3 regions of the Metabacillus sp. cB07 genome follow, and region 1 is predicted to be linked to each of the others. Evidence: riboswitches for the same ligand, from Rfam matches in the RefSeq annotation. Region 1 holds a riboswitch; each other region holds the start of a gene.
What was found. A riboswitch is a leader RNA that binds a small molecule or an ion and turns the genes downstream of it on or off. The one in region 1 is predicted to bind lysine.

Region 2: linked by a shared signal. The riboswitch ahead of JOJ89_RS17900 (Na+/H+ antiporter NhaC family protein) and the one ahead of JOJ89_RS15660 (aspartate kinase) in region 1 are both predicted to bind lysine.
Region 3: linked by a shared signal. The riboswitch ahead of JOJ89_RS18155 (amino acid permease) and the one ahead of JOJ89_RS15660 (aspartate kinase) in region 1 are both predicted to bind lysine.

What each region holds. Positions count from the first base shown of each region.
Region 1 is NZ_CP069296.1:3,039,670-3,043,869, reverse strand. It holds gene uvrC (excinuclease ABC subunit UvrC) at 1-1,189, shown strand, start outside; lysine riboswitch at 1,264-1,445, shown strand; gene JOJ89_RS15660 (aspartate kinase) at 1,576-2,817, shown strand; gene JOJ89_RS15655 (YslB family protein) at 2,867-3,283, opposite strand; gene JOJ89_RS15650 (succinate dehydrogenase cytochrome b558 subunit) at 3,631-4,200, shown strand, end outside.
Region 2 is NZ_CP069296.1:3,488,335-3,492,534, reverse strand. It holds gene JOJ89_RS17915 (bifunctional metallophosphatase/5'-nucleotidase) at 1-76, shown strand, start outside; gene JOJ89_RS17910 (YunC family protein) at 138-440, shown strand; gene yunB (sporulation protein YunB) at 543-1,310, shown strand; lysine riboswitch at 1,432-1,614, shown strand; gene JOJ89_RS17900 (Na+/H+ antiporter NhaC family protein) at 1,742-3,298, shown strand; gene JOJ89_RS17895 (sodium-dependent transporter) at 3,515-4,200, shown strand, end outside.
Region 3 is NZ_CP069296.1:3,536,515-3,540,714, reverse strand. It holds gene JOJ89_RS18160 (CBS domain-containing protein) at 1-153, shown strand, start outside; gene JOJ89_RS18155 (amino acid permease) at 186-1,601, opposite strand; lysine riboswitch at 1,718-1,895, opposite strand; gene JOJ89_RS18150 (twin-arginine translocase TatA/TatE family subunit) at 2,117-2,293, shown strand; gene JOJ89_RS18145 (M3 family oligoendopeptidase) at 2,428-4,200, shown strand, end outside.

The DNA.
Region 1 (4,200 bases):
AGAGGAACTCTCAAAGAAAATGCTGGCTGCATCTGAGAACCTTGACTTTGAACGTGCGAAGGAATTCCGGGACCAGATTGCCCATATTGACGCCACGATGGAAAAGCAAAAGATGACGATGAATGACTTTGTCGACCGCGATGTGTTCGGTTATTCGTACGACAAGGGGTGGATGTGCGTTCAGGTGTTTTTTGTAAGACAGGGCAAGCTGATTGAACGGGATATTGCCATGTTCCCGCTTTATCAGGAACCGGAAGAAGAGTTTTTAACCTTCCTCGGCCAGTTTTACTCAAAGAGCAATCACATTCTTCCTAAAGAAATACTGCTTCCGGACAGCGTTGACCGGGAGATGGCTGCTGAGCTTCTCGGAGTCACTGCGACGCAGCCTCAGCGGGGAAAGAAAAAGGATCTCGTTCTGCTTGCACATGAAAATGCGAAAATTGCCCTTAAAGAAAAATTCTCGCTGATTGAGCGCGATGAAGAACGAACGATAAAAGCGATCGACCAGCTGGGTGAAAAAATGGGTATTTATACGCCTGCAAGAATTGAAGCCTTTGATAATTCAAACATTCAGGGTACAGATCCGGTATCGGCCATGATCGTTTTCATTGACGGGAAGCCTGCTAAAAAGGAATACAGAAAGTATAAAATTAAAACCGTTAAAGGCCCTGATGATTATGAGTCGATGCGGGAAGTTGTCCGCAGACGATATACGCGCGTCCTGAAAGAAGAACTACCGCTTCCTGACTTGATTATTATTGACGGGGGAAAAGGCCACCTTGCAGCAGCTCAGGATGTGCTTGAAAATGAGCTTGGCTTGACCATACCTGTAGCAGGCCTTGTAAAGGACGACAAACATAGAACATCCAACCTCATGGTCGGCAGTCCGCCTGAAATTGTGGAGCTTGAACGAAACAGCCAGGAGTTCTATCTCCTCCAGCGCATTCAGGATGAGGTTCACCGGTTTGCGATTACTTTCCACAGGCAGACGCGCGGAAAGACCGCTTTTCAATCGATTCTGGATGACATACCCGGCGTTGGCGAAAAGCGCAGGAAGGTCCTGCTGAAACATTTCGGGTCTGTGAAAAAAATGAAAGAGGCAAGTATTGAGGACATTATCGCTGCAGGCATGCCTTCAAATACCGCAGAATTAATCTATGAAAAACTGCAGGAAAAAGAAGAAGCATAAAATGTTCTTGCTTTAAGCAGTAAGGTTTGCTAAAATTTTAACTAATTTCATAAATCAGATCGTTTAGTTCGTTAAATGACGGTAGAGGTGCGGACTTCAAGAGTAGCGCGTCAGAGGAAAATGGATTCCTTTGAAGACGCGTGAAAGGGGAGCGCCGCCGAAGCAAAGAAAGAGCCATTTCTTCTCTTTGCTGGTTTTGCGTTTAAGAGACGCAGGATTGTCAAGAAGATGTTTTTCTTGGAGCGCTATCTCATTGTATGAATGAAGTTCCATTATTCGTTTATGCAAGCAATGAGATAGAGAATCTCATTGCTTTTTTTGCGTTTTCCGGGATTCTCCCTTTTACTTGCTGACGATCAAATAAGACTTGAAAGGCGAGAGGCGATATGGGTTTAATTGTACAAAAATTTGGGGGCACATCAGTTGGTTCTCCGGAGAAAATCATGAATGCTGCCAACCGTGCAGCTGAAGAAAGCCAAAAGGGCAACAGTGTTGTTGTCGTTGTATCGGCAATGGGGAAAACAACGGATCATTTAGTATCACTTGCAGCTGAAATCACACAAAAACCAAGCAAGCGCGAAATGGACATGCTGCTTTCAACAGGAGAGCAAGTGACCATCTCTCTACTGACAATGGCTTTGCAGGCGAAAGGCTATGACGCTGTTTCCTATACAGGCTGGCAGGCCGGCATCAGCACAGAGCACGTCCATGGAAATGCGAGAATTTCCGGAATTGATACAGAGAAAATAGAAAAACGGCTTTCTGAAGGGAAAATCGTCGTTGTTGCCGGATTTCAGGGCTTTGCAGACGGCAGCGAGATTACGACTCTTGGACGCGGAGGATCCGATACAACAGCAGTTGCCTTAGCAGCGGCGCTGAAAGCGGACAAATGCGATATTTATACAGATGTGACGGGTGTTTACACAACCGATCCGCGCTTTGTAAAAGGGGCAAGAAAGCTTGAGGGAATTTCCTATGATGAAATGCTTGAGCTCGCTAACCTGGGAGCGGGTGTCCTGCATCCGCGTGCAGTTGAATTTGCCAAAAATTACGGAGTACCGCTTGAAGTCAGATCCAGCACAGAAGCCGAACGGGGCACGCTTATTGAGGAGGAAACAGATATGGAACAGAATTTAATTGTAAGAGGCATTGCATTTGAAGATCAGGTGTCAAAAGTGACGGTTTGCGGGCTGCAAAACGGATTGATGGCTCTTTCCACCATTTTCAAAACACTCGCAAGCCACGGAATCAATGTGGATATTATTATTCAAAGTACAGCAAACGCACAGATTGCTTCTCTTTCATTCTCTGTTAAAACAGGTGAGGTCGAAGAGACCGTGCACGTTCTTGAAACGTATAAGGAGGAACTCGGATTTGAACGGATCGAATTTGAAAACGGCCTGGCCAAAGTCTCGATCGTAGGATCCGGAATGGTCTCAAACCCGGGAGTTGCCGCGGAAATGTTCCATGTTCTTGCGAAGGAACAGATTGAGGTGAAAATGGTCAGCACGTCAGAAATAAAAGTTTCAACGGTAGTCGGCCATGCTGATATGGTGAAAGCGGTAGAAGCGCTGCACGACGCATTTGAACTTTCAGAGCAGCCGGCAGGCGTCCTTGGCGCCAACTGAGAGCTTTGATGAAAATAAAAAAAGGGCGGGTATCATGAGTACCCGTCCTTTATTCGTTTTCAAACTCCATGTCTTTGTAGTCCCATTTCACAGTAAAGTGAACTTTGTCCGCACGTTTTTTAACATGCTCATATGTTTCGGTGATCTGCTTGTTCATGCGCTGCACCTGCTGGGCGATGAAACCTGCTTCAAGCTGGAACGAAGGTTCTTTCATCGTTTTAAATCTTGCCTGGATCAGTTCGCTTTGCAGCTGAAATTCCATTTCGTCTTTTTTCTTATGTACAAGTGAAAGGTTTCCAAAGCCTGCGAGCGAAAAGAAAGCGATCAGCTCGTCGATGGATTCTGCCGGATACTTCCGCGCAAGGCTCTTGCCTGCCCAGTACATCATGGAAGCGGACTCGTTCCCCAAAATGTCAGGAATAAGCACTTCTCTAAGGAGTTCATATGCAAACGCAGGCACCTGCATATCTCTGAGCTGTGCCGTGTCAATTTGTTCTTTCGTTTTTTTCACATTCTTCCCCTCTTTCTGATTTTTATTATATATCAAGATGCGGCATGAGGCACATGCAATAAAAGTAAATTATCTGACCGATCAGCGCCAGATTAGTATTTTAAGAAAATAAAAATTGTTTGAAAAAGAGATTTGTCACAAAATTAAAATTTATGAACACGTTTTCTTGACGCTGTACCGCGTGAGGAGTACAATAAATTTGTCACATTTTATCATACAATGTTTATTTTTTTAAAAGATTGCCGGGGAATAGGAGAAACATTAAAAAAAAGATTTTAAGATTACTAGGGGGTTATGTTGAGATGGCTGGAAACAGAGAGTATTTGAACCGAAGACTTCATTCCTTGCTTGGAGTGATTCCGGTTGGCGTCTTCTTAATTCAGCATCTTGTTGTAAATAACTTTGCAACAAGAGGAGAAGAAGCATTTAACAATGCTGCACATTTTATGGAAAGCTTGCCGTTTAGAATTGTTCTGGAGACATTTATTATATTCCTCCCGCTTTTATACCATGCAATCTACGGAATTTACATTGCGTTTACAGCGAAAAACAACGTCAGCAAGTTCGGATACTTCCGCAACTGGATGTTCATGCTTCAGAGAATCTCAGGTGTTATTACACTGATTTTCGTTTCATGGCACGTGTGGGAAACAAGAATTGCAGCTGCCTTTGGAGCAGAAGTGAATTTTGATATGATGGCCTCTATTTTCAGCAATCCATTCATGATTGTTTTTTACGTAGTTGGTGTAGTATCAACAATCTTCCACTTTGCAAACGGCCTGTGGTCATTTGCTGTGAGCTGGGGAATTACAGTCACTCCTAGATCACAATTGATCTCCACTTACGTGACAATCGCACTTTTCCTTGCACTG
Region 2 (4,200 bases), 450 kb from region 1:
CTATTATATGCCTGAAATGCTGCGTGATGTCCTTGCCTGGAAGCTGAAACAGGGACATTCGTACAAGAATGCCTAGTTTTCACACTCAATGCCTCCTGCCTTCATAAATTACAGAAGGAAGGGAGTGTGAAAGAACGATGGTATCCATGACACCTATTATGATTGGAAGTCATCAATTTACAGCTATAACGGTTGCTTTGCCTAAAACAAATTTCATGGCTGTTACAAGCGACAAAGGGTACATTATGTGCGGAGCACTCGATGTAGCGCTGCTGAATGAAAAATTGAAAGAGCGGGGAATTATTGCAGGCAGAGCAGTCGGCGTCCGGACGATCGAACAGCTTCTTGATGCTCCGCTTGAATCCATCACCTTTGAAGCCGAAAACCGCGGAATTCACGTAGGAATGAGCGGAAGAGATGCCCTGCTTAGAATGCTCTGAGACGAACTTTATAACAGCATCGTTTTAATAGATAACTTCAAAAAAATAGCGTACATCCCTCCTTACATGCATAAATATAGCTTGTAAAGGGGGGATTTATTTTTGGCCAGATTCCGCAGCCGTCCTCATAAAAAAGGGCCGCTTCCTTTCAGATATGTATTCCTGCTTTCACTCGTCTTTTTTATCTTATCTACAGCTGCGGGGCTGTGGATTGTTAATAAGGGAATTGAACCGACATTAATGACGGTGGCTGAAACCGAAACAAAACGGATTGCGACACTTGTTATCCAGAATGCGATTAACAAGGACATTAAAGAAGATGTAGATGTGGATGAAATGTTTGTCGTTGATACGGATGAAAAAGGGAATGTGACGACAATCGATTTTAACGCCAAATTTGTCAGAAGCGTGCTTGCCAAGACAACCGACAAGATTCAGGCGAATTTAAGAGAAGCTTCCAAAGGTAATATTGACGCGCTTGAACTGCCGGAGGGCGAGCATCTTACGAAAGATAAACAGGGCGAGGGAATCATCTACTCGATTCCGCTTGGCCAGGCAACGAATAATGCACTGATTGGAAACCTCGGTCCGAAAGTGCCCGTCCGTTTTTACGTTGTCGGTGAGGTGCAGACTGATGTGAAGGAAACGATTCAGCAGTATGGAATTAACAATGCGCTGATTGAAATAGCAGTTGAAATTGAAGTGAATGTCGAGGTGGTCATTCCGTTCTCCACACGAACTGCTACAGTAAGAAACAACATCCCGATTGCGATTAAAGCTGTTCAGGGGCAAGTGCCAAGCTATTACAACGGGGGCGGAGGAAGCTCACCTCCTGCGCTTGAAGTTCCCGTGGAATCAACTGGAAGGTAAGTTGCTGTTGATAGATTAGGAGATTATTGATATAATCCAACTAGTTAATGAGCTGCTTTTTGGGGCTAAAGAAATATGTCCGTTAAATCAGCATACAAATTGAATACTTCACCTTGTCTCATGATGAGGTAGAGGCGCGAAAAAGAAGAGTAGATAGTGTGAGGATGACAACTGAGATCACTATACAAAAGGCTTTTTTGCCGAAGTTATGCAGCATGCGTCAACATCTGCACAGCTGGGGTTACCTTGAATAAGGGTAACACTGTCATTGCAGGGATATCTGCAATGGTGGGCTACTGATCGTGGAGGATAACATAACATTACCTAAAAAGAGTAATGATAGTTATTTTCTATCGTACTCTTTTTTATTTGCACTTTTTTATCCTTGCATCGTGCCGGTAGCCCCATTACTAATTCCAGGAGGTTTTACCATGTCAGGCACTATTTATTCAATTCTTCCCCCGATCATCGCCATTCTGATGGTCATACTTACAAGGAAAGTCCTTCTTTCACTAGGAGTCGGAATCCTTTCCGCCGCACTTATTCTCACAAACTTTTCCATTGGAGAAACCCTTTCGAAAATCTGGGGAGCTTTTAAAGCCATCTTTATTGCAGACGGAGAGCTCAATACGTGGAATGTGTTCATTCTTCTTTTCCTGCTTATCCTTGGCGTTGTGACTGCGCTGATTTCCATTTCAGGCGGAAGCAGGGCGTTTGGCGAATGGGCTCAAAAGCGTGTTAAAACACGGGCTGGTGCTCAGTTTACCGCTGCACTTCTGGGCATTATGATTTTTATCGACGATTATTTCAACGCACTGGCTGTAGGTCAGGTCAGCCGTCCGATTACAGACCGGCAGAAAGTTTCAAGAGCCAAGCTTGCCTATATTATTGATTCAACCTCTGCGCCAGTGTGTGTTGTTTCTCCGGTTTCAAGCTGGGGAGCGTATATCATTGCCATGATCGGGACCATTCTTGCAACCCACAGTGTTTCTGAATATACCCCGTTGTCTGCTTTTATGACGATGGTTCCTATGAATTACTATGTGTTCGCTGCACTGGCTCTAGTTTTTGCAACGGCCTACTTCAACATCAATCTCGGCAGCATGAAGTTTCATGAAGAGCGGGCTATGAAAGAAGGCGTATTGTTTGATCCTGAAAAAGAGCCGCTCGGAGATATTAAGGAAGATCTGCCGGTCAGTGATAAAGGCTCGATCGGAAATCTTGTCTGGCCGATTATTGCCCTGATTATTGGAACAGTAGGCGCCATGCTCTGGACCGGGTATGAAGGCGTTCTAGCAGAAGATGGCGTTAAAGTGACGCTTCTTACAATGTTTGAATACACGGATGTGGCGAAGTCGCTTGTCATTGGAGGACTTATCGGTCTCGTGGTTACACTTGGTTTATATTTAGGCAAAGGCATCTCTTCTGCCTACTTGCCAAAAGCTTTCCTTGAGGGCATTAAATCAATGCTTCCGGCCATTTATATTCTGACGCTTGCCTGGATGATCGTTGATTTGATCGGCCAGCTGAAAACAGGAGAATACCTTGCAGGGCTAGTAGAGCAGTCAAACATGAATACAGCCTTCCTGCCTGTCATTCTGTTCGTTCTTGCAGGTTTTATGGCGTTTGCTACAGGAACGTCATGGGGAACATTCGGCATCATGCTTCCAATAGCAGGCGAAATAACGGCTGCAACTGATATTTCGATGCTTCTTCCGGCAATGGCGGCTGTCCTTGCAGGAGCTGTACTCGGAGATCACTGTTCTCCTATTTCAGATACGACGATTCTATCCTCTACTGGAGCGGGAAGCCATCACATCGACCATGTGGTGACGCAGCTTCCATATGCAGTGTCAGGAGGAATCATGGCAGCTCTTGGATATTTAGTTCTTGGACTTTCCGGAAGTATGATTCTGGGACTTTTGACAGTAATTGTGCTTTTAATTGTCTTTATCCTTATTTTCAAGAAAAAGGCAACAGCTGTTTAACAAATAAGAAAAAAGCAGAGTTCACGCGGACTCTGTCTTTTTTTTGCGAGAAAATATGACAGATTTATCATTTTACTATAATAAATTTCAAAAATCATTTTGACTTAGGCATAATGTCCGATTATACTATGTATAGTTATATTGAAATATCAGAAAATATTAAAAATTATAATTCTTCCAAATTCGGAAGAAAAGGCTAAAGGGGGCTTTACACAAATGGATAATCGTCCACAGTGGGGAACAAGGGCAGGCTTTATTTTAGCGGCTGTCGGATCGGCAATCGGACTTGGAAACATCTGGCGTTTTCCTGGAGTGGCGTACGAAAACGGCGGAGGATCGTTTTTCATCCCGTACCTTTTCGCATTGCTGACAGCAGGTATTCCCCTGCTTGTAATGGAATTTACTCTAGGTCACAAGTACCGCGGTTCTGCACCTTTAACGTATGCACGGTTAAGCAAGAAGTTTGAATGGCTCGGATGGTGGCAGGTTGGAATAGCATTTGTCATTTCTACTTATTATTCTGTCATTATCGCATGGGCAATATCATACAGCGGTTTTTCATTAAATTTAAGCTGGGGAAAAGACACTCAAACGTTCCTCTTCAATGATTACCTTCAAGCTGCAGCGCCTGGCGAACTTGGCGGATTTGCACCTGGAGTTCTCATTCCGCTCCTGATTGTATGGGTGGTTACACTTGGTGTTTTATTTGCCGGAGTTAAAAAAGGGATTGAGCTTGCAAACAAAATTTTCATTCCGACTTTAGTGGTCTTATTCTTAATTATTGTTATCCGGGCATTAACACTTGAAGGTGCTGCACTAGGTCTTGAGGCATTTTTCAAACCTGACTGGAGCATGATTGCAAACGGCAAGGTGTGGGTTGCTGCTTACGGGCAGATCTTCTT
Region 3 (4,200 bases), 500 kb from region 1:
ATTCAGGCTGAGATGGAACATATTATTACAAGGGCCATGGAACAGAATTTTGTGCCAGTGACTGATGACAAAGGAATCTTCATTGGAATCATAAGAAGGAGAGAAATCATTGAGTATTGTGCAAGCCAGATGTTTGCTCCGGCAGCAAATTAAAAGGGCTGCATAATGGATGCAGCCCTTTTTGGTTAAGCAGAGGCAGATTCTTCTTTTTTCATGTACTTTACAAGGAATGGATAGATCACAAAGCCTGCAAGGAAAAGGCCGACACCTAAAGCAAATGTTTTAAGGTCTGCTGTTCCGGTGACGATAACCCAGACAGAATAAATACAGGCTATGGACGCGATGATCCCGTCTTTTACACGCGAACCCTTTACCAGATCATACGTTTCTCCTTTAGCAATCAGCTTCAGGAAGAAGATGGAGGATACTAGGTACGGGAAAAGATAAGCAAGTGTAGCTGACGTTGTCAGGAACGTATAAGCTTCGCTGATGGTTCCTGAAATCGTTGAGAAAATGAAAATCTGCGACATCAAATTTGTTATCAGCAGGGCATTTAAGGGACTGCCTTTTTTATTGGTCTTTGCAAAGAATGCCGGGAAGATGCCTGATTTCGCGGCCTGATACGGCACTTCAGAAGAAAGCAGAATCCAGCCGATGGTGGAACCGAACAGAGACACAACGGCGAGCAGAGCCATCGCATTCGCTCCTGCATCTCCTAAAATAACGGAGAGCACATCGACGAATGGTTTGTCGGAGGTCTGCAGCTGTTCATGCGGAAGAACGGCCATGGTTATAAGTGTGATAATCATATAGATGAAAACAGCAATGATTAAGCCGGTAATAGTCGCTTTTTTCACATCTTTTTGTGAAGATGCACGACCTGAAAGAATAACGGCCGATTCAATGCCGACAAACGCCCATAAAGTTGAGATCGCGGCGAACTGAATTTGACTTGTCAGTCCGAGTGTACTGCCGCTGTCTGTTTCAACCGGGAAATAGAATTCGCCGAAAGAGGCAGATTCGAGTGCAAATAATCCGGCAATGATAAACAGCATAAATCCAATGACTTTAGAAGCGGTAGCAGCAAAATTAAGCTTCCCTGCACCCGTCATGTTTGTGACAAGAATGGAATGAGTACCCCAAAGCAGGATGGTACACACAGCAAACGTTACTGCTCTCCCAAGCTGAACGTCCTGTGAACCTATCGTAAAAAGAACCGATTTGTCAGACATAATCGGAAAAAAGGAAGATAAATAGCCGGCAAAGCTGGTGATAATGGCGACATTGCTGATCCAGTTCGCGACCCAGTATCCCCAGACCATACTGAAGCCTGCGACATTTCCTTTTTTAGGCGAATCAAAAAGTGCTTTCGCATAGCTTTGAGGACCGGCCGTCAAATCCGGTCTGCGGATAGAAAGATTGCCGAAAACAAGAGCAATCATCAGTACGCCGAATCCAGTGACAAGCCAGGCGCTCGTTACACCGAGAGGACTTGCCGTTTGTGCAAGTGTACTCGGAAGCATGAAAATACCCGATCCGACCATATTTCCTACAACAAAGGCTGTTAACAGCCAAAAACCCCATTTTTTCTGTTTCAAAATGTGAAACCTCCTATGGAACACATACCTTATTTTCAGTCTGTGTCATTCTTGATAGAAACAAACAAAAAGACGCACGGAAAAGTCCGTGCGCCAGAATACGCAAAAACTCACCATCATCTCCAGATAGCACTCCGCAGAAAAATCTGCGGCAGTCCGGCACCTGTTCGATGCCGTCCCAGCGTATAACAGTGTGGCTGTTATACACTTCGGCGCGAAGGCCTTTCGTCATGCGTTCATCAGCCCCACCGGCCTCATGCATGCTACTCTTCCAATCGCGCAACCTCTACCTCACTGAGATGTCGTGAGGATTTTTAATGTTATTTTAATAGCATTAATTTAGCAGGGGGATATAAATTTGTCAACGAGATATCCCATTTAGCAATATTTGCATGATATCTTGAAATAATTGTCACCAAAACTTCACTTTGCAATGTACACAGGAATCTACTATAATTTACAAAGATAACGTTTTCTTTCTATTTTTATGAAAATATGACATGGAAGAAGGGTACATGATGAACTTGGGATTCGGCGAAATCATGTTGATTGTGTTTGTGGCACTCCTGCTTTTCGGACCGAAAAAACTTCCGGAGCTGGGCAAAGCTGCAGGCAAAACACTGAGAGAATTCAAGAATGCAACAAAAGGCTTAATGGATGACGATGAGGTAAAATCAGATAAATCTGTAAAGTAAATAAGAACAGCCTGCGGGTTGTTTTTTTTTTGATTTTAAAAAGAGTAAGAATTATACAAAAATTCAAACGGATGTTATATAATAGACCTGTCAGTTTATTTAGTGCAGCGAAATACTTAATAGGGGGTAGAATTATGAAAGCCGCTACATATGCAGAAACATGGGATTTGAATGTGTTTTTCGGAGGAGGCAGCAAGTCTGAAAGTTTTAAGCGCCACTTAGAAGAGCTTGAAAAGGACGTTCCATTATTTAAGGCCGAGGCAGATCAGCTGGATGTGCCAAGCTCAAAAGAGGATCACGTTTACCTTAATGAAATCCTTGATTCATTTCAGGGGATTGCAAAAAGAATTAGACAGGCGGGTGCATTTGTCGGCTGCCTGCAGGCCCAGGATACAGAGGACAAAAACGCTGCTGTTCTGAGAGGGAAAGTAACGCAGCTCAGCTCTCACTTTCAGAATGCACTCGCAAGCCTTGATCAAAAGCTTGTAAAAGTGGAGGATAGAATCTGGGAAGAGCTTATTCTGACGGAAAGTCTGGCTGACCTCAGCTATGTGCTAACTGAACGCAGAAACAAAGCGAAGAATAAACTGCCGATGGAGCAGGAAACGCTGATCAATGCTCTTTCTGTTGATGGATATCATGCGTGGGGACAGTTTTATGACACTCTCGTCTCAACGGTGAAAATTCCATTCAGAGAAAATGGAGAAGTAAAAGAACTTTCCGTTGGCCAGGCGGCCAATAAATTCTCAAGCGGGGACCGTGAAGTACGCAAGGCTGTTTTTGAAGAGTGGGAAAAAGCATGGGGAAGCAAAGCTGATTTATTTGCACAAACGCTGAATCATCTTGCGGGCTTCAGGCTGAATGTCTACGAAAAGCGCGGCTGGAACGACGTGCTCAGCGAGCCCCTTGAAATCAACCGGATGAAGCGGGAGACGCTTGATGTCATGTGGAAAGTTATCTCTGAAAACAAGCAGTCTCTAGTGAAGTATTTAAAAAGAAAAGCAGAGCTTCTCGGGGTGGAGAAACTCAGCTGGTATGATCTTGATGCGCCGATCGGCGGCAAAGAGTCGAAGGTTTCCTACCAGGAGGGAGCTGAGTTTATTCTAGATCAGTTCTCAAACTTCGGAGAGGAGCTTACCTCTTTTACGAAAAAAGCCTTTGAGGACCGCTGGATCGAAGCGGAAGACAGACAGGGAAAGGCGCCGGGCGGATTTTGCACAAGCTTTCCTGAGAGCGACCAGTCCCGCATCTTTATGACGTTCTCAGGCACGCCTTCAAACATTGCGACTCTTGCCCATGAGCTTGGCCATGCGTTTCACCAGCATGCAATGGCAGGCGTTCATCCGCTGAACCGCAGCTATGCGATGAATGTGGCGGAAACGGCTTCGACATTTGCCGAGATGATTGTGGCGGATGCTTCAGTGAAAAAAGCAAAAACGGAAGAAGAGCGCCTTGCCCTGCTTGAAGATAAAGTACAGCGCAGTGTGGCGCTTCTGATGAACATACATGGCCGTTTTATTTTCGAAAATGCGTTTTATGAAGAGCGCAAAAAAGGAATGGTGAGTGCCGAGAGAATCAGCGAGCTGATGGAAGACGCTCAGAAAGAAGCCTATTGTGATTCATTAGGCGAGTATCACCCGCACTTCTGGGCATCAAAGCTCCACTTTCATATTACGGGCGTTCCATTCTATAACTTCCCGTATACATTCGGTTACTTGTTCTCGCTTGGAATCTATGCAAAAGCGCTTGAGGAAGGAGCTGCTTTTGAGCAGAAATACATTGCCTTGCTTAAAGATACAGGCTCGATGCAGGTTGAAGATCTTGCCATGAAGCATCTTGGCGCTGATCTGACAAAAGAGGATTTCTGGAAAGACGCAGTGGCTCTTATAGTTCAGGATGCAGAGGAG